Orrella dioscoreae: one gene and its partner. The protein of the gene in region 1 binds, or shares a complex with, the protein of each later gene. Links are inferred from orthologs where the notes say so. Each region holds a gene or a part of one and is shown in the gene's direction. Other genes may lie near its edges.

Region 1 (3,685 bases):
ACCGCACCTACGTCATGCAGGACGAGAACGGACAAGTGCAGGAAACCCATTCGGTCTCGGCCGGCCTGGATTATCCGGGCGTGGGTCCCGAGCATGCCTGGCTGAACGACAGCCAGCGCGCCGAATACGTCGGCGTGACCGACGATGAAGCGCTGAAGGCCTTCCATCAGTGCTGCCGCATCGAAGGCATCATGCCCGCGCTGGAATCGGCCCATGCCATCGCCCACGCCGTGCGCCTGGCGCCCACGTTGCCCAAGGACAAGATCATCCTCGTCAACCTGTCGGGCCGGGGTGACAAGGACATGCATACCGTCGCCGAGCGCGCCGGCATCGAACTCTAAAGCGAAGCAGGGATGACACACCCCAACGACCGTATCGCCAAGCGCTTTGCCCTTGCCCAGGAAGCCGGCCGGGCAGCGCTGATTCCCTACATCGCCGCGGGCGATCCCTCGCCGGCCGCCACCGTGCCGCTCATGCATGCGCTCGTCGAGGCGGGCGCCGACATCCTGGAACTGGGCGTGCCGTTCTCGGACCCGATGGCCGACGGTCCGGTGATCCAGCGCGCCGCCGAGCGCGCCATCGCCCAGGGCGTGGGCTTGCGCAACGTGCTGGCCATGGTGGCCGAGTTCCGCCGCCAGGACGCCGACACGCCCGTCGTGCTCATGGGCTATGCCAATCCGATCGAGCGCATGGGCCAGGCCGCTTTCGCCGACGCCGCGCAGGCGGCGGGTGTCGACGGCGTGCTGTCCGTGGACTATCCGCCCGAGGAAATCGACGAGTTCGCCGCCCTGCTGGATGCGCGCGGCATCGCCCCCATCTTCCTGCTCGCGCCGACCTCCACCGAGGCGCGCATCCAGGCCATGGCCAAGGTCGCGCGCGGCTATGTCTATTACGTCTCGCTCAAGGGCGTGACGGGCACCGGCACGGTCGACACCGACGACGTCGCGCGCCGCCTGCAGGACATCCGCCGCCACATCTCCATTCCGCTGGGCGTGGGCTTCGGCATCCGTGACGCCGACACCGCCAGCCGCATCGCGCGCGTCGCCGACGCCGTGGTCATCGGCAGCAAGCTCATCGAAACCATGGAAACCGCCGTCAAGGGCGCCGGCGCCGATCAGCAGGCCGACCTGGCCGTGCGTGCCGCCGGCGATTGGCTGGCGGGCATACGCCAGGCGCTGGATGGCGCCCGCAAGACGGGCGCGCCCGCCTGACCCGGCGCGCCGTCCCACGACAAACAACATCACCGAGCACCCACCGCCATGAGCTGGATCGAGAAACTTCTTCCCCCCCGGATCAACAAGACCTCCGCCAACGACGCCGCGGCGCGCCGCGTGCCTGAGGGTCTGTGGGTCAAATGCCCGTCCTGCGAGGCCGTGCTCTACAACGAAGACCTGGCCACCAACCTGCACGTCTGCCCCAAGTGCGATCACCACATGCGCATCGGCGCGCGTGCGCGCATCGATTCGCTGCTGGACGTCGAAGGCCGCCAGGAAATCGGCGAAACCACCCGTTCGGTCGACTCGCTGAAGTTCAAGGATTCGCGCAAGTACCCCGAGCGCCTGGCCGAAGCCACCAAGCAGACGGACGAAACCGACGCCCTGATCGTCGTGAGCGGCAGCATTCGTGGCTTGGCCGCAACACTCGCATGTTTCGAATTCCAATTCATGGGCGGCTCGATGGGGTCGGTGGTGGGCGAGCGTTTCGCGCGCGGCGTCGAGGCCGCGCTGGCGAACAAAACCCCCTTCATCTGCGTGGCGGCCTCGGGTGGCGCGCGCATGCAGGAAAGCCTGCTGTCGCTGATGCAGATGGCCAAGACCAATGCCATGCTCACGCGTCTGTCGGCCGAAGGGCTGCCATTCATCAGCGTCCTGACCGATCCCACCATGGGCGGCGTGTCGGCCAGCTTCGCCTTCATGGGCGACGTGGTGATTGCCGAACCCAAGGCGCTGATCGGTTTCGCCGGTCCGCGCGTCATCGAGCAGACGGTGCGCGAGAAGCTGCCGGAAGGCTTCCAGCGTTCCGAGTTCCTGCTGCAGAAGGGCGCCGTGGACATGGTGGTGGATCGCCGCCAGCTGCGCGATGAAATCGCCCGCCTGTTGGCATTGCTTACCAATCAGCCTTTGGAAGCCGTTTCGGCTTGATGGGCAAGCTGGGCGGCGAGGCGGTTTTCTGATACCTTGACTTCATGCTGTCAAACGCTGACCAGGCAGTAAGCCAACGGTCAGCAACACGGCGCGTCGTGGTTGACATTCACCGCCTTCTGCTGCCCATGCAGGGCCGGGTTCGCTGCTGACTGCCCGCGCCGCTTCCACATGGTTCGCGCCAGCCGCCCCGCAGTCTCGTGCTGCCAGGTCCGGGTTTCACCTGCCGTCAGTCCGGGCCGGCCGCTGGCGCTCTCGTTTCAAGGCAGAGTTGCCGGAGTAAGCATTGATCATGCACGCCTTCAAGAAGAACAAGATTGCCGCCGCCCTGATCCTGTCGGCTGGCCTGTCCCCCCTGCTCGCCGCGGCGCCTGCCAGCGCACAGGGCATTGGCGTGACCGCTGGCGTGGGCGACCACTACCAGCGCCTGGAAATCAACTGGCAATCGCCTGCTTTGTGGGATTACCAATTCGGTGGCAACTGGGGCCGCCTGGAACTGGTCGGTGAACTCGGCGCTGCCTACTGGAAGGCCAACGGTTCGCGTGATCCGGGCAATGTCTGGCAGTTCAATGCGATCCCCATGTTCCGCTGGTGGACCGGCGAACGCTTCTACCTGGAAGCCGGCGTGGGCGCCACTGCCTTCACCAGCACGCGCTTCGCGGACAAGAACATCAGCACCGCCTTCCAGTTCGGTGACCATATCGGCGCGGGTTTCCTGATCAACGATTCGAACCGCATCGGCCTGCGTCTTTCGCACTTCTCCAACGCCAGCATCAAGAAGCCGAACCCTGGCCTGGACGTGGTGCAGCTGACGTATACGTACCTGTATTGATCATCTTGCCGCCTGGCCTGTCGGCCTGGCGTGAAGGGATCCGAAAGGCATGCCAGCGGCATGCCTTTTTGTTTGCGTGGATGTCTTGAAAAAAAAACCGCCAGGCTCGTCCGAGCACTGGCGGTTTTGTGTTGCGGCGTCCGGGAGTTTCCACGGACGCCGCAGGACGGCTGTCTTGCTTATTCCGTCTCGACCTGCACCAGCGGGGTGCTGGCCACGGCTTGCACGGGCTTGCGGGCGCGGCCCAGCTTGGGGGCTGGCACGTCGGCCTGGGGCTGTGCTGCGCCCGAGCGGGTTTCCACCCACTGCATGCCGGCGGCAGCGACCACCGCGTTCAGGTCGGCCGTCGACGCGGCAGGCGCGGCTGTGGGGGCAGGCGCGGGCGCAGCCGGCTTGGGCTCGACAGGCTGGGCCTGGACGACGGGTTCGGCCACGGGCTGTGCGGCGGGGGCGGGCACGGGCTCGACCGGCGCGACGGGTTCGACGGCCTGGGCCGTCGTTGCCGGTGCGTCGTCGACCAGGGCAGGGGCGGGCGAACGGGTGCTGTCAGCCAGCGGATCCTGCGTCTCGGCCACGACCGGCGCCGGTCCGACCGGCGCGGAGGTCCCGAGCACGCCGGCCTGCGGGGCTTCGTCCGCTGCCGTCAGCGATGCCGGGGCTTCCTCGTTGCTGACGGCGGGAGCCGTCTCGACGGGGGCGGCGGGCGCGACTT
Region 2 (3,186 bases), 1.8 Mb from region 1 along the record:
AAACCGGGCGGCACGACCCAGTGGCGCCGCGCCTGAGCGGCCCGGCCTTCCTTTTCTGAAGAACAAGAACATGCCCAGCGTTGATACGCCCGCCGCCAAGCCCGAATACTGGGATGCGGCCGTCGCCCACCTCATGAAGCGCGATCGCATCCTGAAGAAGCTGATCCCGCAGCATGCCGAGGTCTGGCTGACGGTGGCCGACACGCCTTTCGTCACGCTGGCGCGCGCCATCGTCGGCAAGCAGCTGTCGGTGCCCGCCGCCGAAGCCCTGTGGGATCGCTTCACGCAGGCTTGCGGCAAGCGTCCCACGCCTGCCTCCATCGACAAGGCCGGCCTGCAGGGCCTGCGCGACGCGGGCCTGCCGCAGCGCAAGGCCGATTACATCCTCGACCTCGCCGCCCATTTCGGCGACAAGCGCGTGCGCCCCGAAAGCTGGGCCGACATGGAAGACGAGGCCGTGATCACCGAATTGACGGCCATCCGCGGCATCGGCCGCTGGACCGCCGAGCTCTTCCTGATTTTCAACATGCAGCGGCCGGACATCCTGCCGCTGGACGATCCGGGCTTGCTCAAGGCAATCTCGCTACACTATTTCAGCGGCGAGCCTGTGTCGCGCTTCGAGGCGCGCGAGGTATCGCAGGCCTGGCAGCCCTGGCGCACCGTCGCGACCTGGTACCTGTGGCGCAGCCTGGATCCGGCGCCCGCGCAAGACTGAACGCGGCGCGCCCGCCCCTACGATTGCTACCCCGACAACGGAAACCGACACGAGATGCGCAATACCTTTCTCGAATTTGAACAGCCCATGGCCGAGCTCGAAAACAAGATCGAGCAACTCCGGTTCGTGCAGGCGGATTCCGCCGTGGACATCTCCGAGGAAATCAGCCGGCTGCAGCAAAAGAGCCAGACGCTGGCCAAGGATATCTACGCCAAGCTGACGCCCTGGCAGACCGCCCTGGTTGCCCGCCACCCCCAGCGTCCCTACACGCTGGACTACGTGCGCGAGATCTTCACGGACTTCCACGAGCTGCACGGCGACCGCATGTTCGCCGACGACCAGTCCATCGTGGGCGGCCTGGCTCGCTTCAACGGCAAGCCCTGCATGGTCATCGGCCACCAGAAGGGCCGCGACACGAAGGAGCGTGCCATGCGCAACTTCGGCATGCCGCGTCCCGAGGGCTATCGCAAGGCCCTGCGCCTGATGCGCCTGGCGGAAAAATTCAACATTCCGGTCTTCACCTTCGTCGACACGCCGGGCGCCTATCCCGGCGTGGGCGCGGAAGAGCGCGGCCAGTCCGAGGCCATCGGCCACAATCTGTACGCCATGGCGGAACTGAAGGTGCCGCTCATCGCCACCATCATCGGTGAAGGCGGTTCGGGCGGCGCGCTGGCCATCGCGGTGGGCAACGCCGTGCTGATGCTGCAGTACTCCACCTATTCGGTGATCTCTCCCGAGGGCTGCGCCTCCATCCTTTGGCGCAGCGCCGACAAGGCGCCGGACGCCGCCGCCGCGCTGGGCATCACCGCGCCGCGCCTGAAGGAGCTGGGCCTCATCGATCGCATCGTGAACGAGCCCGTGGGCGGCGCGCATCGCGACCCCCGCGTCATGGCCCGCCTGCTGCGCCGTTCGCTGACCGACGCCCTGCGCCAGCTCAGCGACATGAGCGCCGACGAATTGATCGCGCATCGCCTCGCGCGCGTTCGCGCCTACGGCAAGGTGCAGGAAGTCCGGGCCTGAGCGCCCAGTGAACCCGCCGCTGCGCGCGCCGGGCCACGTGTGCGCCAAGCACACCGGCCAGGCCGCCAGCGGCAACAGAGTGACCGTGAACGATATCGATCCGACGCTTCAACTGCGCACCGCGCTGGAAGCCGCCTTCGCCCGCGACAGTGGCGACGCTCCCTGGGCCGTCGCCGTCAGTGGCGGCGTGGACTCCGCGATGCTGGCGGTGCTTGCCTCGCACGCCGCGGGCAATCGCCCTCTCTACCTTTTCCACGTGCACCACGGCCTCTTCGGCCAGGCCGATCTCTGGGCCGAGCAGGTCGAGCAGCTCGGTCAGGCGCTGAAGCTGCCGGTGCGCGTGGCGCATACCGTCGTGGATACCACTGCCGGTCAAGGCACCGAGGCCGCCGCACGGCAGGCGCGCTATGCCGCGCTGGAGAAGCTGGCGGGCGAGCTGGGCGTCACCACCATCCTGCTGGCACACCACCTGGGCGACCAGGCGGAAACCGTGCTGCTGCGCCTCTTGCGCGGCACCGGCCCCACGGGCCTGGCGGCCATGGCGGCGGAAACCCGCCGCAACGGCATCCGCTACGTCCGCCCCTGGCTGGAGGCCGATCGCGCGCTCATCATCGACGCCGCGCGCCGCTATGGCGATGCCACCGGCTGGCGCGCCGCGACCGACCCCAGCAATGCCGACCCGCGCTACACCCGCGCGGCCGTGCGCACCTTGCTGGCGCCTTCGCTGGACACCCGCTGGCCGGGCTGGCGCGCCATCCTGGCCCGCCATGCCCGCCTGACGGCGCAGGCGTCGGTGCTGCTCGACGAGGTGGCCCGCGCCGACTTCGCCAAGCTGGACCCCTCGGAAGATGCCAGCAGCTTCTCGCTGGCCGCCTGGCGTGAGCTGGATGCGGTGCACCAGGCGCATGTGCTGCGTCACTGGTTCGACCGCAACGGCCTGCGCATGCCCACCGAGGCGCGCCTGGAGGCGCTGGTGCGCCAGCTGCGCCAACTGCACCAACTGGGCCATGACCGCCAGATGCTGTTCGACCATGCCCAGGCGCGCGTGCGTTGCGTGCAGGGCAGGGTGCTGCTGGAGCCCCGTCCCGCGGGCCGGTCTGGCGGAGCTGGACGGCGTTCGCCCGCAACACGTTAAACTACCCGACTTTGCCTGCCGCTTGCCGCGGGGGGCGCAACCCGAGTCCAAGATGTCTTTGATCGTTCACAAGTACGGCGGTACCTCGATGGGTTCCATCGAGCGAATCAGGAATGTGGCGCGCCGCGTCGCCAAATGGCACGCGGCCGGCCACCAGGTCGTGGTGGTGCCCTCTGCCATGTCCGGCGAAACGAACCGGCTGCTGGGCCTGGCCCGCGAAATCGCGGCCGACCCCGATGGCCGCGAGCTCGACATGCTGGCCGCGACCGGCGAGCAGGCCAGCAGCGCGCTGCTGGCCATGGCCCTGCAAGCGGAA

The links.
Region 2: the proteins of accD (region 1) and ODI_RS15420 are in contact, whole or in part, in a solved structure (PDB 8UXZ), measured with the Escherichia coli proteins. The link is inferred for Orrella dioscoreae from one-to-one orthologs.

Annotation. Positions count from the first base shown.
Region 1 is NZ_LT907988.1:1,538,450-1,542,134, forward strand. Bases 385-3,200 are described here. They hold accD (acetyl-CoA carboxylase, carboxyltransferase subunit beta), read left to right. Parts: upstream 385-1,259; coding sequence 1,260-2,141; downstream 2,142-3,200. Other genes in these bases: trpA (tryptophan synthase subunit alpha), read left to right, coding at 385-1,211; ODI_RS07155 (acyloxyacyl hydrolase), read left to right, coding at 2,434-2,973; ODI_RS07160 (Rne/Rng family ribonuclease), read right to left, coding at 3,153-3,200. Outside these bases: trpB (tryptophan synthase subunit beta), read left to right, coding at 1-341; more of trpA, read left to right, coding at 354-384; more of ODI_RS07160, read right to left, coding at 3,201-3,685.
Region 2 is NZ_LT907988.1:3,308,394-3,311,579, reverse strand. Bases 1-2,752 are described here. They hold ODI_RS15420 (acetyl-CoA carboxylase carboxyltransferase subunit alpha), read left to right. Parts: upstream 1-769; coding sequence 770-1,735; downstream 1,736-2,752. Other genes in these bases: tilS (tRNA lysidine(34) synthetase TilS), read left to right, coding at 1,860-2,752; ODI_RS15425 (DNA-3-methyladenine glycosylase family protein), read left to right, coding at 71-715; cysS (cysteine--tRNA ligase), read left to right, coding at 1-36. Outside these bases: more of tilS, read left to right, coding at 2,753-2,870; ODI_RS15410 (aspartate kinase), read left to right, coding at 2,923-3,186. UniProt on the Escherichia coli protein: Component of the acetyl coenzyme A carboxylase (ACC) complex. First, biotin carboxylase catalyzes the carboxylation of biotin on its carrier protein (BCCP) and then the CO(2) group is transferred by the carboxyltransferase to acetyl-CoA to form malonyl-CoA.